DNA from 2 places in the Paeniglutamicibacter sp. genome. Region 2 is predicted to be linked to the other one. Evidence: predicted binding sites of a transcription regulator. Region 2 holds the regulator's gene; the other holds the start of a gene.
The links. Region 2 encodes LexA, which represses DNA repair genes until DNA is damaged. Its sites were predicted from a motif close to TCGAACANNTGTTCGA; they were not measured.
Positions count from the first base shown of each region.

Region 1: ACLQ7E_RS01320 (DUF222 domain-containing protein) is a predicted target of LexA. The motif match lies at 7,269-7,284, and genes of this name have one in related genera.

Region 1 covers NZ_JBKKAP010000012.1:741-15,679, forward strand. Annotated here, with positions in the region: gene ACLQ7E_RS01285 (MFS transporter) at 1-634, shown strand, start outside; gene ACLQ7E_RS01290 (alpha/beta fold hydrolase) at 631-1,914, opposite strand; gene ACLQ7E_RS01295 (N-acetyltransferase family protein) at 1,911-2,390, opposite strand; gene ACLQ7E_RS01300 (metal-dependent hydrolase) at 2,506-3,360, shown strand; gene ACLQ7E_RS01305 (DEAD/DEAH box helicase) at 3,419-5,950, opposite strand; gene ACLQ7E_RS01310 (trans-aconitate 2-methyltransferase) at 6,003-6,791, shown strand; gene ACLQ7E_RS01315 (hypothetical protein) at 6,830-7,141, shown strand; gene ACLQ7E_RS01320 (DUF222 domain-containing protein) at 7,403-8,731, shown strand; gene ACLQ7E_RS01325 (MBL fold metallo-hydrolase) at 8,718-9,380, opposite strand; gene ACLQ7E_RS01330 (GntR family transcriptional regulator) at 9,466-9,849, shown strand; gene uvrA (excinuclease ABC subunit UvrA) at 9,912-12,794, shown strand; gene ACLQ7E_RS01340 (HAD hydrolase-like protein) at 12,875-13,594, shown strand; gene ACLQ7E_RS01345 (lysophospholipid acyltransferase family protein) at 13,595-14,263, shown strand; gene uvrC (excinuclease ABC subunit UvrC) at 14,280-14,939, shown strand, end outside.
Region 2 covers NZ_JBKKAP010000141.1:78,509-93,447, forward strand. Annotated here, with positions in the region: gene ACLQ7E_RS16400 (ATP-dependent DNA helicase) at 1-1,449, shown strand, start outside; gene lexA (transcriptional repressor LexA) at 1,566-2,285, opposite strand; gene ACLQ7E_RS16410 (LysM peptidoglycan-binding domain-containing protein) at 2,573-2,959, shown strand; gene ACLQ7E_RS16415 (histidinol-phosphate transaminase) at 3,087-4,202, shown strand; gene hisB (imidazoleglycerol-phosphate dehydratase HisB) at 4,322-4,942, shown strand; gene hisH (imidazole glycerol phosphate synthase subunit HisH) at 4,943-5,578, shown strand; gene ACLQ7E_RS16430 (hypothetical protein) at 5,582-5,731, shown strand; gene priA (bifunctional 1-(5-phosphoribosyl)-5-((5-phosphoribosylamino)methylideneamino)imidazole-4-carboxamide isomerase/phosphoribosylanthranilate isomerase PriA) at 5,827-6,570, shown strand; gene ACLQ7E_RS16440 (SseB family protein) at 6,850-7,764, shown strand; gene ACLQ7E_RS16445 (MFS transporter) at 7,761-9,104, shown strand; gene ACLQ7E_RS16450 (DUF1844 domain-containing protein) at 9,284-9,649, opposite strand; gene infC (translation initiation factor IF-3) at 9,975-10,943, shown strand; gene rpmI (50S ribosomal protein L35) at 11,068-11,262, shown strand; gene rplT (50S ribosomal protein L20) at 11,368-12,039, shown strand; gene ACLQ7E_RS16470 (TrmH family RNA methyltransferase) at 12,126-13,034, shown strand; gene ACLQ7E_RS16475 (cation diffusion facilitator family transporter) at 13,199-14,134, shown strand; gene ACLQ7E_RS16480 ((deoxy)nucleoside triphosphate pyrophosphohydrolase) at 14,140-14,574, shown strand; gene ACLQ7E_RS16485 (pyroglutamyl-peptidase I) at 14,571-14,939, shown strand, end outside.

The sequences.
Region 1 (14,939 bases), on a different contig from region 2:
GGTGGGCCGCCGTCGCGGCTCGCTGGCCACCGGGCTGGTGGCGGTGCGAGCCTCGCCCGGGGCAACCCTGGGCATCTCCACCATCGTGGTGGCGCACCTGGTGATGGTCGGCGTCATGTCGATGACCCCGGTGCATCTCAAGGACCTGGCTGCCATCCCCGGGCACGAAATGCACGGGGGAACCGCCGACATCCTGGTCGTCATCGGGTTCGTGATCTCCCTGCACATCGCCGGCATGTACGCGCTCTCCCCGTTCATCGGCTCGCTGGCCGATCGGATCGGGCAGCCGCGGATGATGCTGGCGGGACAGGGCATGCTGGTGGCCGCGGTGCTGGTCGCCGGGCTGGGTGCCGATTCACGCGCCGCCGTCACCACCGGGCTGGTGCTGCTGGGCCTGGGCTGGTCAATGTGCACGGTCTCCGGCTCCGCGTTCCTGGCCGCAAGGGTCGAGCGCGGGCGCCGCGTGTTGGTCCAGGGCGTCTCCGACACCCTCATGGGTGCTGCAGGGGCGCTGGGTGCCGCAGGCTCCGGGCTGCTGCTGGCCTGGCTGGGCTATGCCGGGCTCGGCTACCTGTGCCTGGCCTTCATCCTGGTGGTCGCAGCCTTCAGCGTGCGCGAGGTCGTGCGCTCCTAGCGTTCCTCGTTGCTCATTTCCAGCAGCTTCGCGAAGATCATTGCGCCCTCGTCGCCGATTCCGTCGTGGTGGAACTCGTCGGTTTCCCACACCCGCATGTTGCCCACCGCGGCGGCGGTATGAAGCGACAGCTCCCTGTCCACATACACGTCGTGGACGTAGACGGCCGCTGCCACCGGCACGGTGTTGGCGGCCAGGACCGCGGGGTCATAGAGCGGTTCCCAGCCGTCGTGCTCGGCCAGGACGCGCGCGGTTTCCTCCAGCGGGCGTAGGGCCGCATCGTCCTGGAAGTACCAGCGGTACACCATTTCTCCGGTGAGCAGCGGTGCGGTGGCCGTGGGGGAGAAGGCGGGGAATTCCTCCAGAATCCGCTCTGCCGACCAATTGGTGGCCGAGCCCTGCGCGTAGATCGACTCGTGCAGCAGCGCGTAGAGCGGGTTGGTGGTGCGGTCGGCCTGCTCGGCGACCGCGGCCAGGAAGGAGTCCGAGAGCCGCCTGCCGCCCGGGGTGTCGATGAAGGCCCCCTCGAGCACGTGGTGCAGCGAGTGAACCCGGGTGTTGCCGCCCAGGAACTGGCCGAGCATCTGCACCAGCGGCACGGTGAGCGGCCGGCCACCCGGCAGGTGCTCCTCGGTGTGGGCCAGGTGCGCCACGATCTCACCCAACACCTGGCGGTCGCGCGGGTACCAGTCGAAGTATTCCGTGTTGCGCTCGGCCATGCGCCGGTAGGTCGCCCGGTACACGGTGTCCGCGTCTGCGGTGAGCGAGGCCAGCCCGCCGGTGACGATGCAGCGCTCCAGCGCTTCCGGGGCGATCGACAGGTAGGTCAGCGTGCAGAAACCGCCGTAGCTTTGCCCGAAGGTGCTCCACTTGGCGATCCCAAGGGCCTCGCGGATGGCCTCGGCGTCGCGCACGATCGAATCGGCGCGGAAGTGCGTGAGGTAGGTGGCCTGCGCCGCCGCGTCCCCGCGCAGCGGCAGGGACTGGCGGTTGGCCGGGGTGCTGCCCCCGGTGCCGCGCTGGTCCAGCAGCAGGATGCGGAAGGTCTTGGCGGCTTCGGCCATCCAGCCGGTCAGCGATGCCGGGCGCGGGCATTTCCCGCCCGGGCCGCCCTGCAAGAAGAGCAGCCACGGCAGCGCGGCGGGGTCCTCGTGCTTGGTGGAGGAGATCTCGCGGGCGAACACCGTGATCTTTTCGCCCGCCGGGCGGGCGTGGTCCAGGGGGAGCTCGAAGTGGTGCTCGGTGGTGTTCATCCCGCGGAAGGTATGGGTGGTGCTCATATCGACGCCCCCAGTTCCGCCAGTGCGTCGCCCTCGAGGCGGCGTACCGTCCAGCCGTCCATCGATCCGGCGCCGAGCGAGTCGTAGAAGCCGATGGCGGGGGAGTTCCAGTCCAGCACGCTCCACTCCACGCGTCGGTATCCGCGCTCCACGGCGATCTGCGCCAGGGTGCCCAGCAATGCCTTCCCGTGCCCGGAACCGCGCTCGGTTTCGCGCACGTACAGGTCCTCCAGGTGGATCCCGTGCGTGCCCTCCCACGTCGAGTACGTCAGGTACCACAGGGCGAAGCCGAGCACGGTGCCCTCGTCCTCGACCACGTGGGCGTACACCTGCGGGTCGGGCCCGAAGAGGTGGGCCACCAGCTGGTCCTCGGTGTTTTTCACGGCGTCGGGCTCGCGCTCAAAGATGGCCAATTCGTGGATGAGATCCAGGATTGCGGCGGCGTCCGAGGTCTGTGCTGGGCGAATCAAAGACATGTGACCAAGCCTACCGGGAGCGCATGCGTGCCGTGAATCCAACGCGTGGGTGCGCGCCCCTAAGGTAGGGGGCGATCGAGAAGCAAGAACCAAAGCAAGGACGGCACCAAGCAATATGATGGGCGGCCACCACGCGGCCACCGGCGCAGCAGCCTGGATCGCGTTGACCACGAATTTCATGCTCCCCACCGGGAGTCTCCCCGAGCGCCTTCACTGGCTGCCCGACGCGATCCCGCTGGGCTTCGGCCTGCTGGAACAGAGCCCGATCGCCGGGGTTGCAGGGGCGATGGTCTGCGCCGGGGCGGCGTTGCTGCCCGATGCGGACCACCGCCGGGCCACCATCGCGCACTCGCTGCCGCCGGTGTCCAACGCGATCTGCGCGGGCATCGGCGAGGTCTCCGGCGGGCACCGCAACGGCACGCACTCGCTGCTGGGCATCGCGGCATTCACGTTCATGGCGTGGGTGCTGGGGATGTGGACCATGGAGAATTCCCGCTACGGGCTGATCTATCCGGGCGCCGGACTGCTGGCGGTGTTGCTGGTGTCGTTCGCGCTGAAGGCGCTGAAGTTCATTCCCGACACCATGGCGAAGCTGCCGTGGCTGATCTCGGTCCCGGCGGGCATCTTCGTGGCGATCTTCTCGCCCGACGAGCAGAACTGGCTGGTGCTTGCGGTGGCCGTGGGCTGCGCGGTGCACATTGCCGGGGACATGCTCACCGTCGGCGGCTGCAACCTGATCTGGCCGATCCGGATCCGTTCCCCGCGCTTCATCCGCCGCATGCCGCTGCTCAGGGACGTGTGGAAGCCCGGCGGACGGATTGCGATCCCGGTGCTGGGGCGGGCCGGGTCCGTGCGCGAGTGGTTGCTCTGCGTGCCGGTCTCCGTGTACGCGCTGGCCGGGCTGGTGGTGCCGATCGTGCTGGTGGCCCACAACCAGGTGCTGCCGCTGACCAAGTTGCTGGGCTTCTGAGCACAGACAAATGCGCCCGCCGGAATCGATCCGGCGGGCGCATTTGTCTGTGTGGAACCTAGTCCTGGCGTCCCACCTTGGTCACCGTGATGACCGGGTAGCCTGCCTCGTCGGAGTCCGCCAGGTTCACGCTCGCGTCGATGCCCCAGTCATGGTGGTTGGCCGGGTCCGCGAACACCTGCCGCACCTTCCACGACTCCTTGGAAGTGGTGATCAGCAGGAGGTTGGGACCGCGGCCGCCGGGACCGTCGTCGATGTCCTCGTGCTCCTCGAAGTAGGCGTCCATGGCATCGGCCCAGGCGTCGGCGCCGAAGCCCGAGTGCCCGTCCAGCTCGGCCAGGGCGGCGTCCTGCTCGTCGGCGAAGAGCTTCACGCGGCGGAACATCTCGTTGCGGACCATCACGCGGAAGGCGCGCTCGTTGGAGGTCAGGCGCTCGGGGGCCGGCGGGATGATCTCGGCGTCGGGTTCGTGCAGCACCCCGTTGGCCAGTTCCTCCCATTCGTCCAGCAGCGAGGAGTCGATCTGGCGGATCAGTTCCCCGAGCCATTCGATGAGGTCCTCGAGGTCCTCGCGCAGCGCGTCCTGCGGCACGGTCTGGCGCAGCGCCTTGAAGGCGTCGGTGAGGTAGCGCAGCAGCACGCCCTCGGAGCGGGCCAGCGAGTAGAACTGCACGTATTCGCTGAAGCTCATGGCGCGTTCGTACATGTCGCGGACCACTGACTTGGGGGCCACCTCGAAGTCGCCGAGCCAGGGGGCGCCGGCGCGGTACTGCTCAAACGCGTTGCCCAGCACCTCGGCCAGCGGCTGCGGGTAGCTGACCTCCTCGAGCGCTGCCATGCGGTCGTTGTACTCCATGCCCTCGGCCTTCATCGCGGCAATCGCCTCGCCGCGGGCCTTCTTCTGCTGGGCAGCGAGCACCTGGCGCGGCTTTTCCAGCGTGGCCTCGATGACCGAGACCACGTCCAGCGCGTAACCGGGGGACTCGGCGTCGAAGAGCTCCAGGGCCGCCAGCGCGAAGGGGGACAGCGGCTGGTTCAGCGCGAAGTTCTCCTGCAGGTGCACCGTGAGGGCCAGCATGTTCCCGTGCTTGTCAGGGTGCTCCAGGCGTTCGACGACGCCGGTGGCCAGCAGCTCGCGCAGGATGCCCAGCGCCTTGCGCTGCAGGGCGCGCTGGCGCACCGGGGGCTCGTGGTTCTCGGTGAGCAGCCGGCGTGCCGCGGCGAAGGAGTCGCCCTCGCGCGCCAGCAGGTTCAGCAGGATCGAGTGCGTCACGGCGAAGGAGGAGTTCAGCGTTTCGGGGGTGGAGGTGATGATCCGGTCGTAGGTCTTCTCGCCCCACGACACAAACCCCTGCGGTGGCTTCTTCTTGGTCACCTGGCGCAACTTCTTGGAGTCGTCGCCGAACTTGGCCAGCGCCTTCTCCATGGACTTCTTGTTCTCGATGGAGTGCTCGGGCGCCTGCACGACGACGGTCCCGGCGGTGTCGAATCCGGCCCTGCCCGCGCGTCCGGCGATCTGGTGGAATTCGCGGGCGTTCAGGACGCGGGTGCGCACCCCGTCGTACTTGGACAGCGCGGTGATCAGCACCGTGCGGATGGGCACGTTGATGCCCACGCCGAGTGTGTCGGTGCCGCAGATGACCTTGAGCAGGCCGGCCTGGGCCAGCTGCTCGACCAGCCGGCGGTACTTGGGCAGCATGCCGGCGTGGTGCACGCCGATGCCGTGGCGGACCAGGCGGTTCAGGGTCTTGCCGAAGCCGGGGGCGAATCTGAATCCGGCGATGAGCTCGGAGATCCGGTCCTTTTCCTCGCGGGTGCAGACGTTGATGCTCATCAGCCCGCTGGCCCGATCGATGGCCTCGAGCTGGCTGAAGTGCACCACGTAGATCGGCACCTGCTTGGTGCTCAGCAGTTCCTCGATGGCTTCCTGCACCGGGTCCTGCGAGTAGTAGTAGTGCAGGGGGACGGGGCGTTCGGCGTGCGCCACGGTGGTGGTTTCGCGCCCGGTGCGCAGCGTCAGCTCGTCCTCGAACCTGCCCACGTCGCCCAGGGTGGCGCTCATGATCAGGAATTGCGCCTGCGGGAGTTCCAGCAGCGGCACCTGCCAGGCCCAGCCGCGCTGCGGGTCGGAATAGAAGTGGAACTCGTCCATCACCACCGGGCCCAGGTCCGCGTTCTTGCCCTCGCGCAGGGCGATGTTGGCGAGGATCTCGGCGGTGCAGCAAATGATCGGGGCATCCTGGTTCACCGAGGAGTCCCCGGTGACCATGCCGACGTTTTCCGCGCCGAAGATCTTGCACAGGTCAAAGAACTTTTCCGAGACCAGCGCCTTGATCGGCGCGGTGTAGTAGCTGCGTTCGCCGCGGGCCAGCGCGTGGAAGTGCGCGGCGACCGCCACCAGCGACTTGCCGGATCCCGTGGGCGTGGCCAGGATGACGTTGTTGCCGCCAACGAATTCCATGACGGCCTCGTCCTGCGCCGGGTATAGCCCGATGCCGCGGTCCTCCACCCACTTGATGAAGGCTTCATAGGTCGATTCGGCGGTGGCACCGCGTGGGGGAGTGTTGGGCAGCAACTCGGTAAGTTTCATGATGTGTCCAAGACTATCGGTTTACGAGGGGCCTTCCGCTTAAGCTGTGTCTATGAAGTGGGACCCGAACAAGTACGTTGAGTTTGCTGATCACCGCGACCGCCCGTTTTATGATCTGACGGCCCGTATCACCGCTGCGACGCCGCGGCTGGTGGTGGATATGGGGTGTGGCCCCGGGCCGTTGACGCATTCACTGGCCGAGCGCTGGCACGACGCGCGCGTGATCGGTCTGGATTCGTCGACGGAAATGATCGAGCAGGCACGCGCCAAGCAGCATGCCGACAACCTTTCCTTCGAGTCCGCCGATGCGACGACCTGGATGCCGGAGCCGGAAACCGACGTACTGGTCTCCAACGCCATGTTGCAGTGGATCCCTGAACACCGGCAGCTGATCGCCCGCTGGCTGGAGGCATTGGCCCCCGGGGCGTGGTTCGCAGCCCAGGTCCCGGGCAACTTTGGTTCGCCCTCGCACACCCTGATGCGGCAGCTCGCGGAATCGGAGCGTTGGGCGCCTCAGCTGGCCGGCGTGCTGCGGCACGATGACGCAGCGGGGGAGCCCGTCAACTACCTGAAGATCCTGCTGGATGCCGGGTTTGAGTCGGATGTCTGGGAAACCACGTACGGACAGATCCTTTCCGGCACGAATCCGGTCCTGGAATGGGTTCGCGGCACCGCTTTGCGCCCCATCCTCGCCAAGCTAAACGAGGCAGACGCCTCCGAGTTCGAAGCCCGGTATGCGGAATTGGTTGCCGAGGCATATCCGGCCATCGACGACCACCGGGGTGGAACGGTGACACTGTTTCCGTTCCGCCGCATCTTCATGGTGGGCCGCAAGCGCTAGATTGCCCTGGGAGCATTGCCATCTCATATGGTGAAGGCATGAAGAATAGACTCTTGCCTGCGCTCGCCGTGGCGACGTTGATGCTTGGGGCCTGTGCCGGACCCTCCGTGGACGAGTTCCGCCAGCGCGACGTTCAGGGAAACACTGCCTGCATTCACTTTGGCAGTGGATACACGGACGACGGAAGCGTCGGTCGCACCAACATGGCAAAGGCCGCGGAACACGGCGCAGCTTCTTCAACCGAGCTGATTCGCGCTGCGGTGTACACAGATGGGTCCAGTGTGCCAGTCATCCAGGACAGGGAATTGTTCAAGAGGGCCTGCGAAGCTCAGGGCATGAGCTTCAAGTAGGCAGAAGGGGTTCAACCCGCGATTCCCAGCGGATTTGGAAAGTTTTTTATACATAGCCTCTGACCTGATGTTTTGTGGATCAGAAAATTCATCAAGCTCTTCACATCTGTTTCGAACAGGCATATAGTAGTACATATGTTCGAAGAGTGCGAAGGATACTTATCGAACCCGAGTTCACTCTCCGCGGAGGTTGCCGGGGAAATCCTCCTTGGCCATCGCCATATACCGGCTGACATGGTCAGGCCCGCCAGGGAACGCGCGTTGGCGCAAAAGCCCGGTGATGAGTACGTCGATTTCCTCGACGACATGGGTGTAGCCGTGACCCACCTGCCCCAAAACGTGGGGGAGCAAGTAAGGGTAGCCCGGATTGCGGCCATGGAAAGGACCAAGGCCGCAATCTGCGCGGCCCAAGCCAAGGAAGCCTACGGGCTTGAGCAGGACATCATTGCCCGGCATGAAGCCGAAGGCGCGTACAAGGAGTACCCGAACCGCGGTGCCGGCGCCGAAGTGGCACTGGCCCGCAAGGAAGCCCAACGTCTGGGCTCGCGGTTTATCTCGTATTCGAGATCCATGATCGAACACATGCCCTATACCTATGATGCCCTCGAGCGCGGAGAGCTAAACGAAGATCGTGCCATGCTCTTGGTTCGCGAAACCAATCAGCTGGACCCCGGTATCCGTGAATTGATTGACCGGAAAATCGCCGGCGAACGTGGGGCGTTTGACGGTGTCGGCGACAAGGGACTCTTGGCCCGCGTCAAGAAGGAAGTACTTGCTTTCAGCAACGCGGCCGAAATGATCAATCATGGCGACGCGATGAATAAGCGACGCATAACTGTGACGCCCACCCCCGATGGAATGATGCGAGTGAGCGGCCTGCTCCCAGTGATTCAGGGCGTCGCATTCAAGGAAGCGCTGGCCAAGGCGGCCTCCAAGCGCCGCTCCACTGAGGACAAGCGCACGGAAGCACAGGTCATGGCGGACATTGTCGTGGAGCGCGTCACCGGGCAGGAAATGGCCTCGCGCCCGCCGCTAATGATAAACGTCGTGATGACCGACCGATCCCTGCTTGCCGGTGATAGCGAACCGGCATTTATCAAAGGCTATGGCATCGTATCCGCAGAGTACGCACGTTGGCTGATGGCTGGGGACCGAACCGGTCCTGACGGTGAAAACGAAGCCGAAGCGTGGGTTCGTCGCCTGTACACGGCGCCGGTCAGTGGCCAACTCGTAGCCATGGAGTCGGAAGCACGGATTCTTCCGCAGAAACTGAAGGACTTGATCTCCATACGTGATCAATTCTGCCGCACACCCTACTGCGACGCCCCGATCCGCCACCATGACCACGTTTACCAAGTGGCCAGGGGTGGAAAGACGACGGAAGTCAACGCCGATGGCCGATGTGTTCGGTGCAACCAAACGAAGGAAACTTCCGGGTGGGAAGAATTCGTGATTCTGGGTCCCCGGCACACGATCCTGATAAAAACGCCCAGTGGGCAGATGTACCGAGCCATGGCCCCGCCGTTGCCGGGAACACCGGAATCACCTCCGCCGGGCTCCACCGACAGTATTGTGCCTACCAGCCCCTGACGCGCCATTCGGCCAAATTTGGATGCTCCGCACCCAACGTCGTGGTGGCCCCGTGCCCGGGTAGCACCAGGGACTCATCCGGATACTGCTCGAAGAGCCGGGTCGTAACGTCATCATGCAACGAAGTGAAGCGCTGCGGATCGTTCTGGGTGTTTCCCACGCCTCCCGGGAACAGGGAGTCGCCGCTGAAGATCACCGTGGCACCCCCGCTGTCTCGAAGCACATAGGCAATGGATCCGGGGGTATGGCCACGCAGGTGCACGCAATCCAGAATGACGGATCCGACCGAAACCGTGTCGCCGTGCTTCAAAGGAACGTCGATAGCCACATTGGCACCGGCCGCAATGCCTGCGACGTCTTCAGCTCCCGCAAAGGTTGTGACCCCGGTGCGCTCGGCGTATTCCTTCAGGGCCCGAATATGGTCCCAATGCTGGTGCGTCGTCGCGATGCCTTCCAGCTTCGTCGCAACCTTTGAGTCGGAGGAAGCCGACTCGACCAGGCCGTCGATGGCCGGCGCATCGTCGGCGGCGTCGATCAGCAACTGCGAGCCATCACCCTTCGATGTCACCAGGTAGATGTTGTTGGACATTTCGGAAACACTCACGGACCGGACGGTCGCATCGGCGAGGTCAAGGAAGAGTTCACTCATGCGAACACCTTACGTGGCGCGGCGATGGCCACGCGATAGTCTGAAACGAAGGCCCTGCCCCCAGTACCAACGAAGGACGGCACACATGGACAGCAACCCACTGGCATTCATCGCTCTCGACAGCACCGACAAGACCGCCCCCTACCAACAAGTCAGGCAACAGATACTCGTTGCCATCTCGAAGGGACGACTCAAGGCAGGAACCAAGCTGCCTTCGGTTCGGGCGCTCGCCGAACAACTCGGGCTCGCGGTCAACACCGCGGCAAAGGTCTACAAGGAGTTGGAAGCCAGCGGTGCGGTAGTGACCCGGGGGCGTCACGGCACCATCGTCCAGGCCACCGGTGATGAAGGATCCGTCGCGGTGGCGGACGCCGCCTCGGAATTTGCGGCTGTTGCGACACGCTGGGGGATCTCCGAAAAAGCGGCTGTCGGCTACCTTCGCGCGGCGTTCAGTTCGCAGGTTGGATAGCCCTGGGTCGTATTGCTCACAAGTGCGCGCAATTCGAACCAGTTTTCGATTAGCATGATCTGGTGGCTACTTCCCGCTCCCTCGAAACCCCCCGTCCGCACGACCTGACCCGCTTGGTGGTCAAGGGTGCGCGCGAACACAATCTACGCAACGTCGACCTGGATTTGCCGCGGGACGCGATGATCGTGTTCACCGGCCTCTCCGGCTCCGGCAAGTCCTCCCTGGCCTTTGACACCATCTTCGCCGAGGGGCAGCGACGCTACGTCGAGTCCCTGTCGGCTTACGCCCGCCAGTTCCTGGGCCAGGTGGACAAGCCCGATGTCGACTTCATCGAGGGGCTCTCGCCGGCGGTGTCGATCGACCAGAAGTCGACGTCGAAGAACCCCCGGTCCACCGTGGGAACCATCACGGAAATCTACGACTACATGCGCCTGCTCTGGGCTCGCGTGGGGCGTCCCTATTGCCCGGTCTGTGGCGAAGCCGTCACCAAGCAGACCCCGCAGCAGATCGTGGACCAGCTGCTCGAGCTTGAACCCAAGACCCGTTTCCAGGTCCTGGCGCCGGTCGTGCGCGGCCGCAAGGGCGAGTTCGTCGACCTGTTCAAGGAGCTGGGCTCCAAGGGGTACTCCCGGGCGCGCGTCGATGGGGAAACGATTCAGCTCAGCGATCCGCCGAAGCTCGGAAAGCAGTTCAAGCACACCATCGAGGTCGTCATCGACCGGCTGGCCATCAACGACACCGTGCGCCAGCGCCTGACCGACTCCATCGAAACCGCACTCAATCTCTCCGAGGGCAGGGTCCTGATTGATTTCGTGGACCTCGATCCGGAAGACGAGGGCCGCGTGCGTGCCTTCTCCGAAAACCTTGCCTGCCCCAACGAACACCCGTTGGCCATCGACGAGATCGAACCGCGCTCCTTCTCCTTCAACAACCCCTTCGGCGCCTGCCCCGCCTGCAGCGGCATTGGCACGCGCCTTGAGGTCGACGAAGACCTGATCATTCCCGACGTTGACATGCCGCTGGGGCAAGGCGCCATCGCGCCGTGGTCGCTCGGAACCGCCACCAGTGAATATTGGAACCGCCTGCTGGAGGGCCTGGGCGCCGAACTCGACTTCACGCTTGAAACCCCCTGGAACAAGCTTCCCGCGGTGGCCCGGCAGGCCATCCTGCACGGCAAGGACCACAAGGTCGTCGTGCAGTACAAGAACCGCTTCGGCCGGGAACGCAAGTACTCAACCGGCTTCGAGGGCGTGGTGCAGTACATCCACCGCAAGCACCTCGAAACCGAATCCGACAATGCCCGGGACAAGTACGAAGAGTACATGCGGCAGATCCCGTGCCCGGAATGCAATGGCGCACGGCTGAACCCTGCCTCCCTGTCCGTGCTGATCAACGGCAAATCCATTGCCGCTGTCTCCGCCATGCCGATGCGCGAATGCTCGGACTTCCTCGAGAACCTGGTGCTGACCGGCCGCGAGGCCCAGATTGCCAACCAGGTGCTCAAGGAGATCCAGGCACGGCTGCGCTTCCTGCTGGACGTCGGGCTCGAATACCTGAACCTGGAACGTCCCGCCGGGACGCTTTCGGGCGGCGAGGCCCAGCGCATCCGTTTGGCGACGCAGATCGGCTCGGGCCTGGTTGGCGTGCTCTACGTGCTCGACGAACCCTCCATCGGCCTGCACCAGCGTGACAACCGCCGACTCATCGAGACACTGACGCGCCTGCGTTCACTGGGCAACACGCTGATCGTCGTCGAGCACGACGAGGACACCATCGCCGAGGCCGACTGGATCGTTGACATCGGCCCGGGCGCCGGCGAACACGGCGGCGAGGTGGTGCACTCGGGCTCCCTGGCGGACCTGAAGGCCAATACCCGCTCCATCACCGGCGACTACCTCTCCGGACGCAAGAAGATCGAGGTGCCGGCCAAGCGCCGCACGATCGACAAGAAGCGCCAGGTCACCGTCGTGGGGGCCCGCGAGAACAACCTAGAGGACCTCACCGCACGCTTCCCGCTCGGTGTGCTGACCGCCGTCACCGGCGTCTCCGGCTCGGGCAAGTCCACGCTGGTCAACGACGTGCTCTACAAGGTGCTGGCCAACAGGCTTAATGGCGCCAAGCAGGTGCCCGGGCGGCACACCCGCGTCGAGGGCCTCGAACACCTCGACAAGGTCATCCACGTCGACCAGTCGCCCATCGGCCGCACCCCGCGCTCCAACCCCGCCACCTACACCGGGGTCTTCGACCACATCCGCAAGCTCTTCGCGGAGACCAACGAGGCCAAGGTCCGCGGCTACCTGCCGGGCCGCTTCTCCTTCAACGTCAAGGGCGGCCGCTGCGAATCCTGTTCCGGCGACGGCACGCTGAAGATCGAAATGAACTTCCTGCCCGACGTGTACGTCCCGTGTGAGGTTTGCCATGGTGCGCGCTACAACCGCGAGACCCTGGAAGTGCACTACAAGGGGAAATCCATCGCCGACGTGCTGAACATGCCCATCGAGGAAGGCGCGGAATTCTTCGCCGCCTTCACCCCGATCGCCCGCCACCTGCGCACGCTGGTGGACGTGGGGCTGGGCTACGTCCGTCTCGGACAGGCGTCCACTACGCTCTCCGGCGGCGAGGCGCAACGCGTGAAGCTGGCTGCCGAACTGCAGAAACGCTCCAACGGCCGCTCCATCTACGTGCTTGACGAGCCCACCACCGGCCTGCATTTCGAGGATATCCGCAAGCTGTTGCTGGTCCTGCAGAGCCTGGTCGACAAGGGCAACACCGTCATCACCATCGAACACAACCTCGACGTGATCAAGTCCGCGGACTGGGTCATCGACATGGGCCCGGAGGGCGGCAGCGGCGGTGGCGAAATCATCGCGCTCGGCACCCCGGAAGAGGTCGCCAAGGTGAGCGGCAGCTACACCGGAAAGTTCCTCGCGCCGCTGCTCGGCTAGGTGGCAAAGCCGTTCGTGTATGCCGCTTCGGGCATGCACGAACGGCGGATGCGCCCAGTCCATGCGAGAATACAACAGTGATGAATGCTCCCTCCGCCGTGCTCCTTGACCTCGATGGAACCCTCGTGGATCCGGCCGGGGCCATCACCTCGGGTATCCGCCATGCGTTGACGCAGGCGCAGATCCCCGACCCGGGTGAAGAAAAACTCCGTTCCCTCATCGGCCCGCCGCTGACCATTGGGCTTGCCACCATCGACGGCGTCACCGCCCAAAACGTCGGTTCGCTGATCACCGCCTACCGCGCACAATATGCCGAAACCGGCATGGCCGCCTCGCGTCCCTACCCGGGCGTGAAGCAGCTGCTGGCAGCATTGCGCGCCGCCGGCACCACGGTGCTGGTGGCCACGGCCAAGCCCACGCACATTGCCCGCGAGCTGCTCGCGGTGCAGGAAATCACCCCGCTGCTCGACGGGATCTTCGGCAACGACGACGAGGGCGACGGGACATCCTCGTCCAAGACCCACATCATCGCCGCCGCTATCCGCGCACACGACCTGGACCCGGCACGCTGCGTGATGGTGGGGGACCGCCGTTACGACATCGAGGCCGCCCACGAGAACAACATGGCGTCCATCGGCGCCGGCTGGGGGTTCGCCGAGGACGGCGAACTGGCTGCCGCCGGGGCCGGCGCCCATGCGGCCGACCTTCCCGGGCTGGCCGACCTGCTGCTGGGAAATGCCGCCGGGGAAGCGGTCCGCGAATCGCTCATGGCCGCCACCACCAAGGGAGCCAGCGCCTAAATGAGCCTGTACACCATGACCCGCTCCTCGATCCGCGGGCTGCTTTCGGGGCTGTGCCGTCCCACCGTCACCGGCCTGGAAAACGTGCCGCGCACCGGGCCCGTCATCATCGCCTCCAACCACCTCTCCTTCCTGGACTCGATCATCATCCAGGCGCTGACCCCGCGAGACGTGGCGTTCTTCGCCAAGGCCGAGTACTTCACCACCCCCGGCCTCAGGGGCAAGGCCATGAAGACCTTCTTCGAATCCGTGGGCTCCATCCCGGTGCAGCGCGGGGAGCAGGCAGCTTCCGTGGCGGCACTGGAATCCCTGGTAGACATCCTGGAAACCGGCGGCGGCATCGGCATCTACCCGGAGGGCACCCGCTCCCGCGACGGCATGCTCTACCGCGGGCGAACCGGCGTGGGCTGGCTGGCGCTGAGCACCGGGGCCCCGGTGGTTCCCGTGGGCCTGATCGGCACCGAAAACCTGCAGCCCGCCGGCAGGAACACCATCAAGCCGCACCACTTCACCCTCGCGTTCGGCAAGCCGCTGCAGTTCGAGCACCTGGGCCGCAAGCACCCGCTGCCGCAGCGCCGCGCCGCCACCGATGCGATCGTCGATGCCATCGCGGAACTCACCGGCCAGGAGCGCGTGGACGCCTACAACCAAACCCCGATCACCGACTAGCACCGAAGGCGCAGACGTGGCAGACCCAAGAAGCTACCGCCCCGCGACGGGGGACATCCCGCTGAACCCCGGGGTGTACCGCTTCCGCGACGAGGTGGGACGGGTCATCTACGTCGGCAAGGCCAAGGTGCTGCGCTCGCGCCTGAACTCCTACTTCGCCAACCCGGCGTCGCTGACCCCCAAGACCCACGCCATGGTGCACACCGCCACCTCCGTGGAATGGACGGTCGTGGGCTCGGAGCTCGAGGCCCTCCAGCTGGAGTACACCTGGATCAAGGAATTCAACCCGCGCTTCAACATCGTCTTCCGCGACGACAAGTCCTACCCGTACCTCGCGGTGACGATGGGGGAGAAGTACCCGCGCGCCCAGGTGATGCGCGGGGACAAGCGCAAGGACACCAAGTACTTCGGCCCGTTCTACCCGGCCAAGGCCATCCGCGAGACCCTCGACACGCTGTTGCGCGTCTTCCCGGTGCGCAGCTGCTCCGCCGGGGTCTTCAAGCGCGCCGAATCCTCCGGGCGGCCCTGCCTGCTGGGCTACATCGACAAGTGCGCAGCCCCCTGCGTGGGACGCATCAGCCCCGAGGACCACAAGCAGCTCGCCGCGGACCTCTGCCAGTTCATGGGCGGGGAAGGCACCCGCTTCATCAAGGAACTCGAATCCAAGATGGCCGAT
Region 2 (14,939 bases):
CGCCAGGTCTCGGTCAGCGCGATGGACTGCCTGGGTGCCCAAAAATGCCCCATGGCCTCCGACTGCTTCAGCGAGCTGGCCCGCGCCCGCGCGGCCAGCGCCGACGTCGTGATCACCAACCACGCCATGCTGGCCGTCTCGGCCTTCGAGGGCCTGGCAGTGCTGCCTGACTTCGACACCGTCATCATTGACGAGGCCCACGAACTGCAGGACCGGGTGACCAGCTCGGTGACCCGGCCCCTGTCGGTCAACATGGTCCAGACCGCTGCCTCGGCCGCCCGCAAGCACTGCTCGGTGAGCGTGGACTCGCTGAACCAGGGAGCCAAGGCCTTGCAGCGTGCCCTGGAGGGCGTCCCCACCGGACTCATGGCCCGTGGGTTGAACGAGGACCAGGAGGCCGCACTGAACCAGATCGCCGAGGCCGCGCGCGTGGTCCTTTCCGACTCCAAGCCCGAAGCCAACGCGCCCGCCGATGGCGGACGCCAGATGGCCCGCTCGCAGGTCATGTACCTGGTGGAGCAGTGCACCAAGATGCTTGAAATGACCGAGGAGCGCGAGGTGATCTGGGCTTCGCGGCCCGGCCACTTCAGCCCGGGGGAGGGCTATGTCCAGCCCGACGAGTCGAGCCAGCCGACCTTGATGGTTGCACCGCTCTCGGTGGCGGGAAAGCTCAGGGAGGGTCTCTTCGACGGCCGCACCGTCATCCTCACCAGCGCGACCCTGGCCATCGGCGCCGCCTTTGAGCCGGTTGCGGGTTCCCTGGGACTGGTGGGTGACGGCGCACCGACCTGGAACGGCGTCGACGTGGGCAGTCCCTTCGACTATCCCAAGCAGGGCATCCTGTACGTTGCCAAGCACCTGCCAAAGCCCGGGCGCCAGATGTCCCAGGAGACGCTTTCCGAAATCGAGGACCTGATCAAGGCCTCCGGCGGCGGAGCCTTGGCGCTGTTCACCTCGCGCCGTGCGGCCGAGGAAGCCGCCGAGATCCTGCGCGCACGCCTGGATATTCCCATCCTGTGCCAGGGCGAGTCCAGCATGAAGGCCCTGGTCGACCAGTTCTCGGCCGAGCCCGATACGTGCCTGTTTGGCACCATGACGCTGTGGCAGGGCGTGGATGTGCCCGGCAACGCCTGCCGGCTGGTCATCATCGACAAGATCCCGTTCCCCAGGCCGGATGATCCGCTCTCCTCGGCACGCAGCCGGGATGTCGCGAAGCACGGCGGAAACGGTTTCATGGCCGTGGCAGCAAGCCACGCCGCGGTGCGACTGGCCCAGGGCGCGGGCCGCTTGATCCGTTCGGTCAATGACAAGGGTGTTGTTGCGGTGCTGGATTCGCGCCTGGCCACCGAACGCTATGGCACCTTCCTGCGGGCCTCCCTGCCGCCCTTGTGGGCAACGCCGAACAAGGCCACCGTCATTGCCGCGCTCGAAAGGCTCAGCGAGGGCTGAGCCCCGTCGCCTGGCCCGTCCCGCTTACGGTCGATGGGCAAGGGACGGAAAAACCCGTGTGGGGCCGATGACTGATCGGCACCACACGGGTTTTGGGATGAGCTGTGGCTGCGGGCCTAGATGGAACGCATGACCGATACGACCTTGCCCATGACGGTTGCGGCGTCACCAAGGATCGGTTCGTATCGGGAGTTCTGCGGCAGCAGCCAGGTGTGACCGTCGCGCTGGCGGAAGGTCTTGACCGTGGCTTCGTCCTCGAGCAACGCCGCGACGATGTCGCCGTTGTTGGCCGTCGGCTGGCGCCTCACGACAACCCAGTCTCCGTCACAAATGGCGGCATCGATCATGGAGTCGCCGCTGACCTTTAGCATGAAGAGCTCGCCGTGGCCCACCAGTTGGCGCGGCAGGGCGAAAACGTCCTCGATCGCCTGGTCGGCCAGGATCGGCCCGCCGGCGGCAATGCGCCCGACCAGGGGAACCATGGCGGTGTCTGCGGAGGTCGTCAGCTCCGAGACGTTCATGCCGTTGGCTGCCTTGAGCTCCGACTGCCCCTCGACCACCTCGAGCTTCGCGTCGCTCTTGAGCTGCAGTGGGAGCAGGATTTCCATCGCCCGCGGGCGGCGCGGGTCGCGCCGGATGTAGCCAAGCTTCTCGAGCTGGCTGAGCTGGTGGGTCACGCTCGAGAGGCTGGCAAGTCCCACGGCGTCCCCGATTTCCCGCATCGACGGCGGGTACCCGTTGCTGCTCACGGAGCGCTGGATGGTTTCCAGGACCTTCTTCTGACGGATGGTCAGGCTCTTCGCGTCGCGTCGAGGGGTTCGTTGTTCGGTCGTCATTGTCAATGCCTCATCCCGATCGTCGCCGGTTGCCCGCGCGTGCCGCAAATTGTCGGTGCGGGTTGATGTAGTGAATACATCGCCCCACAACCACCATCCTAGTAGACAAAGTCACTGCTTTCAAAGATTTGTTCGAACAGATCTGGACACGTGTCGTCGAAAAGTGCTAGAAATAAGATACGCACTACGAACACATGTTCGAAAGGTGCGTTCGAATAATCGTCGCATGTTCGATCGCGGGCCACCAGGCCCCGGTCGCCAAGCGAATTCAGAGGAAAGGCAAAGACGTGGCAAACACTGCTTTCTCGGCCCCGCTCCACCTTGTAACATCCAACGACTACCTGCCCGAGCTGCAGCCATCGCTGGCGCCCCTGCGGCTCACCCGCCGCGGAAAGTTCGTGCTGATCGGGCTGCCCATCTTCGTGGTGAGTGCCGCGGTACTCATGCTCCTGGGCCTGTTCCTCTCCCCGGCCAACGCATCGGCCGAGGTCCCGCTGGGCGTCAACGCCGTCAGCGTCACGGTCATCGAGGGCGACACCTTGTGGGGGATTGCCCGCGAATTCGCTCCGCAGCTCGAGCCCCGCGAAGCTGTTCGCCAGATCGGCGACCTCAACAACCTCAGCAGCTCGGTGCTGAACCCCGGAGCGGAACTCTTCGTTCCCATCGGTAGCTAGGGCACCACCCCGGCACCGTCCGCTGACACCGTCCGCCGGCGCCAATTCGACTCATTGCGAACCGATTATTACCCTGGGCACCGGCGAAGATTCTCGGGCCCACCGGCCCCCGCCGTAGACTTGACTTGTGAATGAACGGCTAAATCGCCTGGCAAATCTGCCCCTGCGAGAAAATCTTCAAGGTCTCGAACCCTACGGCGCACCCCAAATTGACGTCCCGATTCAATTGAACGTCAATGAAAACACCCACCCGCTACCAGCGGAAGTACATCGCGCCATAGTCGAAGAAGTCTCCGCGGCAGCCGTGGGACTGAACCGTTACCCCGACCGCGAATTTACCGAACTGCGCGAACGGCTTGCGGCATTCCTTGGCCACGGCCTGGGCTCCGACAACATCTGGGCAGCCAACGGCTCGAATGAGGTCCTCCAGCAAATCCTGCAGGCCTTCGGCGGACCTGGCCGCTCCGTCATGAGCTTCCCGCCCACCTACTCGATGTACCCGCTGCTGGCCTCCGGAACCGACACCACCTATGTTGCGGGTGTGCGGTCGGCGGACTACGGGCTTTCGGCAGCCGACGCCGCGGCGCAGGTGCGCGAGGCAGCGCCGAACATCGTGATCCTGTGCTCACCGAACAACCCCACCGGCACCGCCCTGGGCCTGGATGTCGTCGAAGCCGTCTACGAGGCGGGCAAGGCCAGCAACGCCATCGTGATCGTCGACGAAGCGTATGCGGAATTTGCCCACACCGGGACGCTCTCGGCACTTTCCCTGTTGCCCGGCCGCGAGCGCCTCATCGTTTCGCGGACCATGTCCAAGGCCTTCGCCCTGGCCGGCGCCCGCCTGGGCTACCTTGCCGCGGCCCCGGAAGTCACCGACGCCATCCGCCTGGTTCGCCTGCCCTACCACCTTTCGGCTGTCACCCAGGCAACCGCGAATGCGGCACTGAAGCACGCCGACATCCTGCTGGCCAACGTCGAGGCCATCAAGGTCCAACGTGACCGCATCGTCAACGAGCTCACCCGCATGGGGCTGCACCCTGCCTCCAGCGATTCCAACTTCGTGTTCTTCGGCGGGATCAAGGACACCAAGGCCATCTGGGAGGGGCTGCTCGAGGCCGGTGTGATCATCCGTGACGTGGGGATTCCCGGGCACCTGCGGGTCACCGCGGGCACCGAGGACGAAACCACCGCGTTCCTTGTCCGTCTCGAGGAACTGCTCAATCAGGGTCCACACACGCTCTAACGCTAAACTTGGGGCGGTGGCGCTGGTGACGGCGGGCGGCCGGCAGAAATTGCCCGGCCGCACACCTGCCAGCCGCCGCCCCACATCCTCGTCTCAACGCCTGATCTAAAGGAATGTGCATGTCTGCCGAAAAACTCACGGGTCGTCGCGCTCGCCTCGAACGCATCACCAGCGAGTCCTCCATCTTTGTCGAACTTGATCTGGACGGCACCGGCCGCTCGGAAATCAGCACGGGCGTCCCGTTCTACGACCACATGCTGACCGCGCTGTCCAAGCACTCGCTCATCGACCTCACGGTGCGAGCCACCGGGGACATCCACATCGATGTGCACCACACCGTCGAGGACACCGCCATCACCATCGGCGAGGTGCTGCGCACCGCACTGGGCAACAAGGCAGGCATCCGCCGCTTCGGCACCGCCTACGCCCCGCTGGACGAGGCACTGGCACGCGCCGTGGTCGACATCTCCGGGCGCCCCTACCTGGTCCACGGCGGCGAGCCGGCAGGCCAGGAATACCACTTGATCGGCGGCCACTTCACCGGTTCGATGACGCGCCACGTGTTCGAGTCCCTGACCTTCCACGCGCAGATTTGCGCCCACATCGAGGTGCTCTCGGGACGCGATCCGCACCACATTGTCGAGGCCCAGTTCAAGGCCCTGGCCCGCGCGCTGCGCGAGGCCGTGGAAATCGACCCGCGGATCGGCGACGCCATCCCCTCGACCAAGGGCGCGCTGTAAATGGCGGCCAAGACCGTCACGGTCCTGGACTACGGATCCGGCAACGTCCGCTCGGCCGTCAGGGCGCTTGAGGCCGCCGGCGCGCAGGTCAAGCTCTCGGCCAAGCCCGAGGACATCCTGGAATGCGACGGGCTCTTCGTGCCCGGCGTGGGCGCCTTCGCCGCGGTCATGGACGCGCTCAAGGAAGTCGGGGCGATCCGCTGGATCGGCCGCCGCATCGCCGGGGGCAGGCCGGTGCTCGGCGTCTGCGTCGGCCACCAGGTCTTCTTCGACGAAGGCGTGGAGCACGGGATCCGCACCCAGGGAATCGGCGAATGGCCCGGCACCGTGGAGCTGCTCAAGGCCCCGGTCATCCCGCACATGGGATGGAACACCGTCACCCCGCCGGCCGGAAGCAAGCTCTTTGCCGGGATCGAGAACGAGCGCTTCTACTTCGTGCACTCCTACGCGGTGCAGGAATGGAACTTCGAAGTCGCCCAGCCCAAGATGATCCCGCCACAGGTCACCTGGGCGGAGCACGGCGTTCCGTTCATCGCCGGGATTGAAAACGGGCCGTTGTGCGCGCTGCAGTTCCACCCGGAGAAGTCCGGGGAAGCCGGAGCCAAATTGCTGCGCAACTGGTTGGGGACCCTGTAAATCATGTGGTCCATCGTCCTCATGGGAGCCGCCGGCCTGCTGGCCGGCGGCGCGCTCTCCCTGCGCCAGCAACGCGCCCACATCTCCTGGATCGTCGCCGCCTGGGCGCTGGCCGGGGTGGCGCTCTTCGGCGCCTACGTCCTCACGCTTTAATCGGCGGCCAACGGCCCGGCACGATTCTGCCGGCCGCCGCATCGCACCAGCCGGCCCAAGCACGCCGCCGGCCCGGAATGAACCAAGGAATGATCATGACCGAGAACCAAAAAAACATCCTGGAACTGCTGCCCGCCGTAGACGTGGTCGACGGCCAGGCCGTGCGCCTGGTCCAGGGCGAGGCCGGATCCGAAACCGGTTACGGCGACCCGCTTGAGGCCGCACTGTCCTGGCAGAACGCCGGCGCCGAATGGATTCACCTGGTGGACCTCGACGCTGCCTTCGACCGCGGGGACAACACCAAGATCCTGGGCCGCATCGCCAGCGAACTGAGCATCAAGGTCGAGCTCTCCGGCGGCATCCGCGACGACGCATCCCTCGAGCGAGCCCTGGAATTCGGCGCCACGCGCGTGAACCTGGGCACCGCAGCGCTGGAGAACCCGGAGTGGACAGCCCGCGCCATCGCCCGCCACGGCGACAAGATCGCCGTGGGCCTGGACGTGCGCGGAACCACGCTTTCGGGGCGCGGCTGGACCAAGGAAGGCGGGGACATCTGGGAGGTCCTGGCCCGCCTGGAAGATGCAGGATGCGCCCGCTACGTGGTCACCGACGTCACCAAGGACGGAACGCTGCGCGGACCCAACGTCGATCTGCTGGCCGAAATGTGCAAGCGCACCGCCAAGCCGGTCGTCGCCTCCGGCGGCATCTCCAGCCTCGAGGACCTGCGCGTGCTGCGTGAACTGGTCCCCAACGGCGTCGAGGGCGCGATCGTGGGCAAGGCCCTGTACGCGGGGAAGTTCACCATGGCCGAGGCGCTGGACGTGGCCGGCCGCCGCTAAGGCACACTCACCGGCACCGGTGGCCGGCAATAAGCATTGAATCGAATGGGGGCAGGGCCGCGCGGCGGCCCTGCCCCCATCGCTTTGCATCGCTCATGGCAATCTCCTCCGGGACCTGGCCTGGCCAGTGTGTCCCGAAGGCGCCGGGTCGGCGGGCGAGCTTCGCCACACAGCCGCAAGCGCCTGCGCGGGAAGAATCGGCCCGGCACATGGGCAGCGGCGGCCGGGCCCCGAATCCCGCGACCAGCTCCTGACGTGGGCGCAAGATAGCATGTGCATATGAGCACGAAACCTCCTTCTTCCCCCGCCGGCCAGGGCACCGAACGCCACCTGCCCGGACACATCGCCGCAGCCCTGGCGCGCGCCGGCGGACCCGGCGATTCCGCCGGGCAGGGCTGGGAAGGACGGGACCTCAGCGGGGAAGGCAACCCGCTGCACAACTTCGACAACGACAACGGCCTGATCGATGCGCAGCTGAAGGCTGCGCTCCACGGGCTCATCGCCGGAACCGGCACCGAGCAACAGGTCCACGCCGCGCTGGCCGGGGCCCGCGTCTACATCGCGGTCGTTGCCCAGCTGGCCGAGGGCGGCATGGGGGAGCACGGCTTCGCCGAGGACAAGGAAGCCGACATGGCCCTGGTCACGCTCACCGCCCCCGACGGCCGCAAGGCCCTGCCGGTGTTCAGCAGCGTCGAGAACCTGCAGGCCTGGCACGCCGAGGCCCGCCCCGTGGCGGTCTACGCGTCCCGGGCGGCTCTCTCGGCGGTGAGCGAGGATGCCCAAATGCTGGTCCTGGACCCCGGCGCCGACTTCACCTTCGTCCTGCGCCGCCCGGGCATGTGGGCCCTGGCCCGGCAAGAGGAATGGGTCCCCAGTTACCTCAGCGAGGAGCTGGCCGCGGTGGTGGCCGAACAGGCCCGCAGCGAGGAAGCGCTTGCCGAGATCCACATTGCCCCGGGCCGCGGGGTGGGCACGCGCACGGCCGGCGGCACGTCGGTTCCCGGCGGGGGATCCGGACCGGAACTGCGCCTGGAATTCACCTTCCGTCCGGGCACCGACGAGGCCGGGGCCCGGCAGTGCGTCTCGCGGATCCATACGCGGCTCTCGGCCAACCAGGACTTTGCGGAAAACGTCGACTCGCTCGAGGTTGCCTTGAAGTCAGGGCCTGCCGCGGATCCCGGCACGACGGCATGAAATTCGGTCGTTACGGCCAGCTGCTGAGGCAACCGGGCGTGGCGCCGCTGCTGCTGATCGGCATGGTGGCCCGGCTTCCGCACGCCACGGTCGGCATGCTCCTGCTGCTGCACCTGGTCAACGAGCTGGGACTGGACTGGGGACCTGCAGGGCTGGTCGTCGGCCTGATGACCATCGGCATTGCCCTGGGCGCACCCTGGCGCGGACACGTGGTGGATATGTACGGGCTGCGTCGGGCGCTGATTCCCTCCATCATCGCCGAGGCCGTGGTGTGGAGCATCGTTCCGCAGGTTTCCTTCCCCTGGGTGCTGCCGATGGTGTTTCTCGGCGGGCTCTTTTCCCTGCCGGTCTTCTCCGTGGTCCGCACGGCACTTGGCGTGATGACCACGGGGGAGACCCGGCGTTCGGCCTTCGCCCTGGATGCCATGGCCACCGAGCTGGTCTTCATCGTCGGGCCCGCCACCGCGGGGATCGTGGCAACGTCCCTGAACACCACCGTCGGGATGATCGGCATTGCGGCCGCCGCCTCGCTCAGCGGCGTGGCGCTGATGGTCCTGAACCCGCCCACCCGCTCGGGCCAGCCAGGGGCCGTGGCCACGAAGGCCAACCCGCACGAGGAGCGACTCGGAGCCGAGGCCTCGCTCATTGCCGCCGGCCCCGGCGGCCTGGCCGACGTCGAGGGCGAGTTGATTCTTGCCGGATCCAAGTCGGCACGGGCGCGCGTTGCCGACCGCGGACGCAGCTTCCGCCACAAGTTCGGCTGGGTCAGCGCCTCGGTGATCGCGGTGTTCATTGCCGCCTCCGGCGCGGGACTGGTGCTCTCGGGCACCGAGGTCGGCATCCTTTCGCTGCTTGAGGAGCAACACAGCGAGGGACAGCTGGGCATCGTGTTCCTGTTCTGGTGCGGCGCCTCGCTGGTGGGCGGGCTTGTATACGGCAGCCAGAACCGGCGCATCTCACCGATCGTCCTGTTGCTGGCGATGGCAGTGCTCACGGTCCCGATGGCATTTGCCACCAACACCTGGTCGCTGGCGCTGCTCTCGATTCTCCCCGGCATGCTGTGCGCGCCGGTGCTTTCGGCCGCCTCCGAGTGGTTGACCGACCTGGTCGCGGAAAAGCGGCGAGGAGAGGCCATGGGCTGGTACGGCTCGGCGCTGACCAGCGGCACCGCCCTCGGTTCGCCGGTCACCGGGGCGACCGTGGATTCATTCGGTGCCTACGCGGGATTCGTCGTGGTAGGCGTCATCGGCGCCGTGGTGTGCGTCGTGGCGCTGGTGGCCCAGCAGGTGCGTCGACGCCGTGCCACCACCCGGGCACGCACGCTCATCGAAGACTCCTAGGCCGGGAATCCACGGCGGAAATCGGGGCCAAACAAAAAGTGCCCCGTCGTGAGGCGGGGCACTTTTCGGCATTCCGGCGGGAAGGAACAGGGCGGTTCCGGATGCCGGAACCGCCCTGTGATCAACCTCTCGGCGGCATGCCGCCAAAATCTTGCAGTATTACGCGTGAATTGCGGGTGTTAGTTCACCGGTCCGGTGAGCTTTTCGCCCGGGCCCTTGCCCGGCTCGTCCGGGAAGGTCGATGCTTCGCGGAATGCCAGCTGCAGCGAGCGCAGGCCGTCGCGCAATGGACCTGCATGCTGGGAGCCGATTTCCGGGGCGGCGGAGGTGACCAGGCCGGCCAGTGCGGTGATGAGCTTGCGGGCCTCGTCGAGGTCCTTCAGCTCTTCGGCGTCGTCGCCTGCGGCCAGTCCGCACTTGACGGCGGCGGCGCTCATCAGGTGAACGGCGGCGGTGGTGATGATTTCAACGGCAGCCACTTCGGCGATGTCGCGGATCTCGTTGGTGGCGTTGTTGGAGTCCGGATTGGTTTCAGGAGTGCTCATACTGCTAAGCTTTCCATAGACCGACTGAATCCGTGTATTTGGAAGCGTCGCCCAACGGGTGGATGTGACCAAGGAGCCATGGATCAGTACGCAAGTGGAGGCCACTCCCACCCGCAGCAGCCGAATCAGGCGGCCGGGTACGTTCGGTGCCGATGACCCCGCGGGGTAGATCGGCTGGATGATTTTTCATCGATCGAATTTGGGGCCTTCGCTTGCACATGCAGCCGAGGGCCTTTCCTTTTGCTGCGGTGGCCTCGAACTTCGAACTACTCAGGAGCAACACATTAGCGATCCACGCATTAATGATCGAATCCGCGTCCCAGAGGTGCGGCTTGTCGGCCCTGCCGGTGAACAGGTTGGCATTGTCCGTATTGAGGATGCACTTCGTCTTGCCGTCGAGTCCGATCTTGATCTCGTGGAGGTTGCGCCCACCGCGAAGCCTCCCGTGTGCAAGTTGATGGACTTCGGAAAGTACAAGTACGAGGCTGCAGTCAAGGCACGTGAAACACGCAAGAACCAGACGAACACCGTGCTGAAGGAAATTCGTTTCCGTCTGAAGATCGACACGCACGACTACGAAACCAAGGTCGGACACGCACTGCGATTCCTCGGAGCCGGTGACAAGGTCAAGGCCATGATCCAGTTCCGTGGTCGTGAGCAGCAGCGTCCGGAAATGGGCATCCGTTTGCTGAACAAGTTTGCCGAGGCAGTTGCCGAGGTCGGACTTATTGAGTCGACTCCCCGCATCGATGGCCGCAACATGGTCATGGTCGTTGGACCGCTGAAGAACAAGGCAGAGGCCAAGGCCGAAGCCCGTCGCTTGGAACAGCGCGATGCCGACAAGGCCAAGGCAGCCAACCCCCAGGCCCGGATGGACACCTCGGAGCCCCAGGGCGACATTGGTGGTTCCGTTGCCGATGTCATCGAATCGGACATCATGGAAAAGCTTGCCAAGGTACGCGCAGAGGCAGCAGCCGAAGAGGCCGCAGCCGCCGCAGCACCGAAGGTCGCCCCGGTCAGGACAGCCCCTGTCGTTTCCAAGGCCCCTGTCAGGTCGGCACCGCCCCGCGAGGCCTCCAGCCGTCCGGCAGCCGCAAAGGCACCGGCACGTCCGGCAGTCAGCAAGCCGGCAGTGGCAGCGGCATCGGCTCCCAAGCCGGCCGTCGCAGCCAAGCCTGTTGCGGCTCCGAAGCCAATGGCCATTCCCAAGCCAATGGCCATGGCACCAAAGCCTGCGGGCAAGCCGGGTCCCAAGCCCGCAACCCGCGCAGCCAAGCCCGGGACGACCAAGTAAGGTCGCTCCGAGCAGGGCACGCTCGCAAGAGCAACACCAGAACCACGGATTCCCCCAAACGCGGGAGTTCGCAAGATCCCCCGGTCCGCAAGGATCCCGGGAGCAAGTAAGGAGAACGGCGGATATGCCGAAGTTCAAGACCCACAGTGGCGCCAAGAAGCGCTTCAAGCTCACCGGTAGCGGCAAGCTCGTGCGCCAGCAGGCCAACCGCCGCCACTACCTGGAGCACAAGTCCTCCCGCATCACCCGTCGCCTGGCATCTGACCAGTTGGTCGCCAAGGCGGACGTCAAGACCATCAAGCGGATGCTCGGTATCTAACTCCAGTCCGTCTTGGGAATCCGATCCTGGATCCCGACCACTTAAAGATTTTTCGCCAGACCGCCAAGATGCGGCAGCGCGAGACAGAACCAAAGGAGTACACACGTGGCACGTGTGAAGCGGGCAGTAAACGCCCATAAGAAGCGTCGCGTCATTCTTGAACGCGCCAAGGGTTACCGCGGTCAGCGTTCGCGCTTGTACCGCAAGGCCAAGGAGCAGCTGCTCCACTCGTTCATTTACAGCTACGGTGACCGCCGCAAGCGTAAGGGTGACTTCCGTCGCCTGTGGATCCAGCGCATCAACGCTGCATCCCGCGCCAACGACCTGACCTACAACCGCCTGATCCAGGGCCTGAAGGCTGCATCGGTCGAGGTTGACCGCCGCATGCTGGCCGAGCTGGCCGTTTCGGATGCCAAGGCATTCGCCGTGCTGGTTGCCGTTGCCAAGCAGGCCCTCCCGGCCGATGTCAACGCCCCGAAGGCCGCCGCCGCAGCTCCGGTTGCTCCGGCCGCCAAGAAGGCCCCGGCCAAGAAGGCTGCCGCTCCGGCCGCCGAGAAGGCTGAAATCGAAGGCGCCGTCAAGGCCGTCGAAGGTGAAGCTGCTCCCGAGGGCTTCATCATCAAGGGCAACGCCCAGTCGAACAAGTACCACGTCCCGGGCTCGACCTGGTACGACCAGACCGACGCCGAGTTCTGGTTCAACAGCATTGAAGCAGCCAAGGCTGCCGGCTTCGAGCCTGCAGGTGGCGAGTCCCGCCAGCAGATCAAGGACGCCTAGTCCTTGAGCGCTTAAAGCTCTGGTCCAAAGGGACGGAATCGTTTTCGATTCCGTCCCTTTGGCGTATCCCCGGTAAAGTCATTGTCATGAATCTTGCCGGAGACAACGAAGTGACCATGACCAACGTCCGTGCCGAAAAGGTTCGCGAAGTGGCCCGACTGGCCACGCGCACCGGGCGCGCCCGCAGCGGCGAGTTCCTTGCCGAAGGCCCGCAGGCCGTCCGCGAGGCCTTGCGCCTGCAACTTGAAAATGCGGAACAGGGACGGGCAGCGGTGGTTCGTGCCGTCTATGCGACCGAAGACTGCCTGGACCGTTATCCGGAACTAGAGGTAATGGCCAATAAGGCCGACGGTGTACACACCCGATTGGTCAGCCCGGAGGTGCTGTCGGCAATGGCCGACACCGTGACCCCGCAGGGGATCGTGGCCGTGTGCGTCATCCCCGAAACCAGCCTGCAGGATGTGGCCGCAGCCAAGCCGCGACTCGTGGCGGTGTTGTGCCGCGTGCAGGACCCGGGCAACGCCGGAACCATCATCAGGGCCGCGGTTGCCGCAGGCGCCGACGCCGTGGTGCTCACCGCAGGCAGCGTGGACATCTACAACCCCAAGGCCGTGCGCTCCACCGTGGGCTCCATCTTCCACCTGCCCATCATCACCAACATCGATTTCGGTGAAGCCATGGCCACGCTCAAGGCCCAGGGCAGCACCATTCTTGCCGCCGACGGCTACGGGACCGCGGACCTGGATGCACTCCAGGACGCCAGCGCCGCGCGCCGCGCGGGAAGCGGGGAAGCAGCCCCCGAGGGGCAGCCGGCATTGGAGAATCCGACCGTGTGGGTCTTCGGAAACGAGGGCCAGGGCCTGAACGAGGTCGAACTGGCCGGCGCCGACCACCGAGTGGCGGTGCCGCTGTACGGGATCGCCGAATCGCTCAATGTGGGCACGGCAGCCACTGTGTGCCTCTATGCCTCGGCACGCGCGCAACGACGCGCCTGAGCTGACCGCCGCGCAGCTGCGCAACGGTGAAAAGCCCGTGGCATAGGATGAGGAAATAGTGCTCAGACACCATGCCAATACCTCCAGCATGCGAAGTCGACCCTTGCCGGGCTGACAATCCCGCGGGAGTCGACGAATGACGAGCGAAAGAAGGTAGGGGCGCCATGGCAGCATCCGGCGGAACGAAAGCGGTGGTCGCAGCTCTTGCGGCCAACCTGACCATTGCGGTATTCAAGTTTATTGCCTGGGCCGTGACCGCATCGTCCTCCATGCTTGCCGAAGCCATCCACTCGGTGGCGGACTCCGGAAACCAGGTGCTCCTGCTCGTCGGCGGAAAGAAGGCCCAGCGGGAGGCCAGCGAGGAGCATCCGTTCGGCTACGGCCGCGAACGCTATGTCTATTCGTTCATTGTCTCCATCGTGCTGTTCAGCGTCGGCGGGCTTTTCGCCCTCTACGAGGCCTGGCAGAAATTCCAGCACCCCCACGGCATCGAAGGCAGATGGTGGTGGGTGCCGCTGGCAGTGCTCATCGGCGCGATCGTCGCCGAGTCCTTCTCGTTCCGCACGGCGATCATCGAATCGAACCTGGTGCGCGGCACCCAGTCCTGGACCAAATTCATCCGCACCGCCAAGGCACCGGAACTGCCGGTCATCCTGCTCGAAGACCTCGGGGCGCTCGTCGGCCTGGTTCTCGCCCTGTGCGGCGTCAGCCTCACCCTGCTGACCGGTAACGGCATCTGGGACGCTGCGGGCACCGCCTGCATCGGTCTGCTGCTGGTGGCCATCGCGATCGTGCTGGCCCTGGAAACCAAGTCCTTGCTGCTGGGCGAAGCGGCGGGGGTCGAGCATGTCAACCAGATCTCGGCCGCCATCACCGCCACCGGCGCCCGACTGATCCACCTCAAGACCCTGCACCTGGGGCCAGAGGAAATCCTGGTCGCGGCCAAGTTCTCGGTTCCGGAAAATGCGACGGGGGCGCAGATTGCCACCGCCATCGACGATGCCGAATCGCGCATCCGTGCCGCGGTTCCGCTCAAATGCGTCATCTACCTTGAACCGGACATCCTCGGGGCCAGCGAAGCGCTGCCCACCGAAGGGTAGGGGCGATGGCCTACAAACAGATCGTCGCCGCCGCGATCCTGGACTCGCTCAGTTCCCCGAGCCGGCTGCTTGCGGCGCGGCGCACCGCACCGCCGGAACTGGCCGGGTTGTGGGAATTTCCCGGAGGAAAGCTCGAGCCCGGAGAGAGCTGTGAAGAGGGAGTGCGGCGCGAACTGGCCGAGGAGCTCGGCGTCGAGGTGGCCTTGGGCAGCGAGGTCTTCGGTCCAGTGCCCGAAGGCTGGGTGCTCAACGACCGCGCGGCGATGCGGGTCTGGTTCGCCGAGATCACCGGCGGAACCCCCGACACGCTCGAAGACCACGACCAGCTCGCATGGGTAGACCTGGAACACGAGGCACTCGAGGCCCTGGACTGGATCCCGGCGGATCTCCCCATCGTCCGCGCGGTGCTGGCCGACACCATGGCCGGTGCCACCCGTTGATCCTGCTCACCGGATTTGAACCATTCGGCGGCCAGGATTTCAACGCTTCGAATTCCATGGCCCAACAGGCCGCGCGCATCCTGAATGAGCGGGGGATCCAAGCCACTGCCGCGGAACTGCCGTGCGTTTTCGCCACCGCCCCCGCGGTGCTCGAAGGCCTCCTGGCCACCTGGCAACCGCGCGTGGTGGTCGCTCTCGGGTTGGCCGCGGGGCGCAGGACGCTGGGACTGGAAAAGGTCGCCATCAACCACGTGGATGCCCGGATTGCCGACAACGCCGGGGAACAACCGATCGACCTGCCCGTGGTGGCCGGAGGTCCGGACGCGTATTTCTCCGGCCTTCCGCTGAAGGCTGCCCTGCAGGCC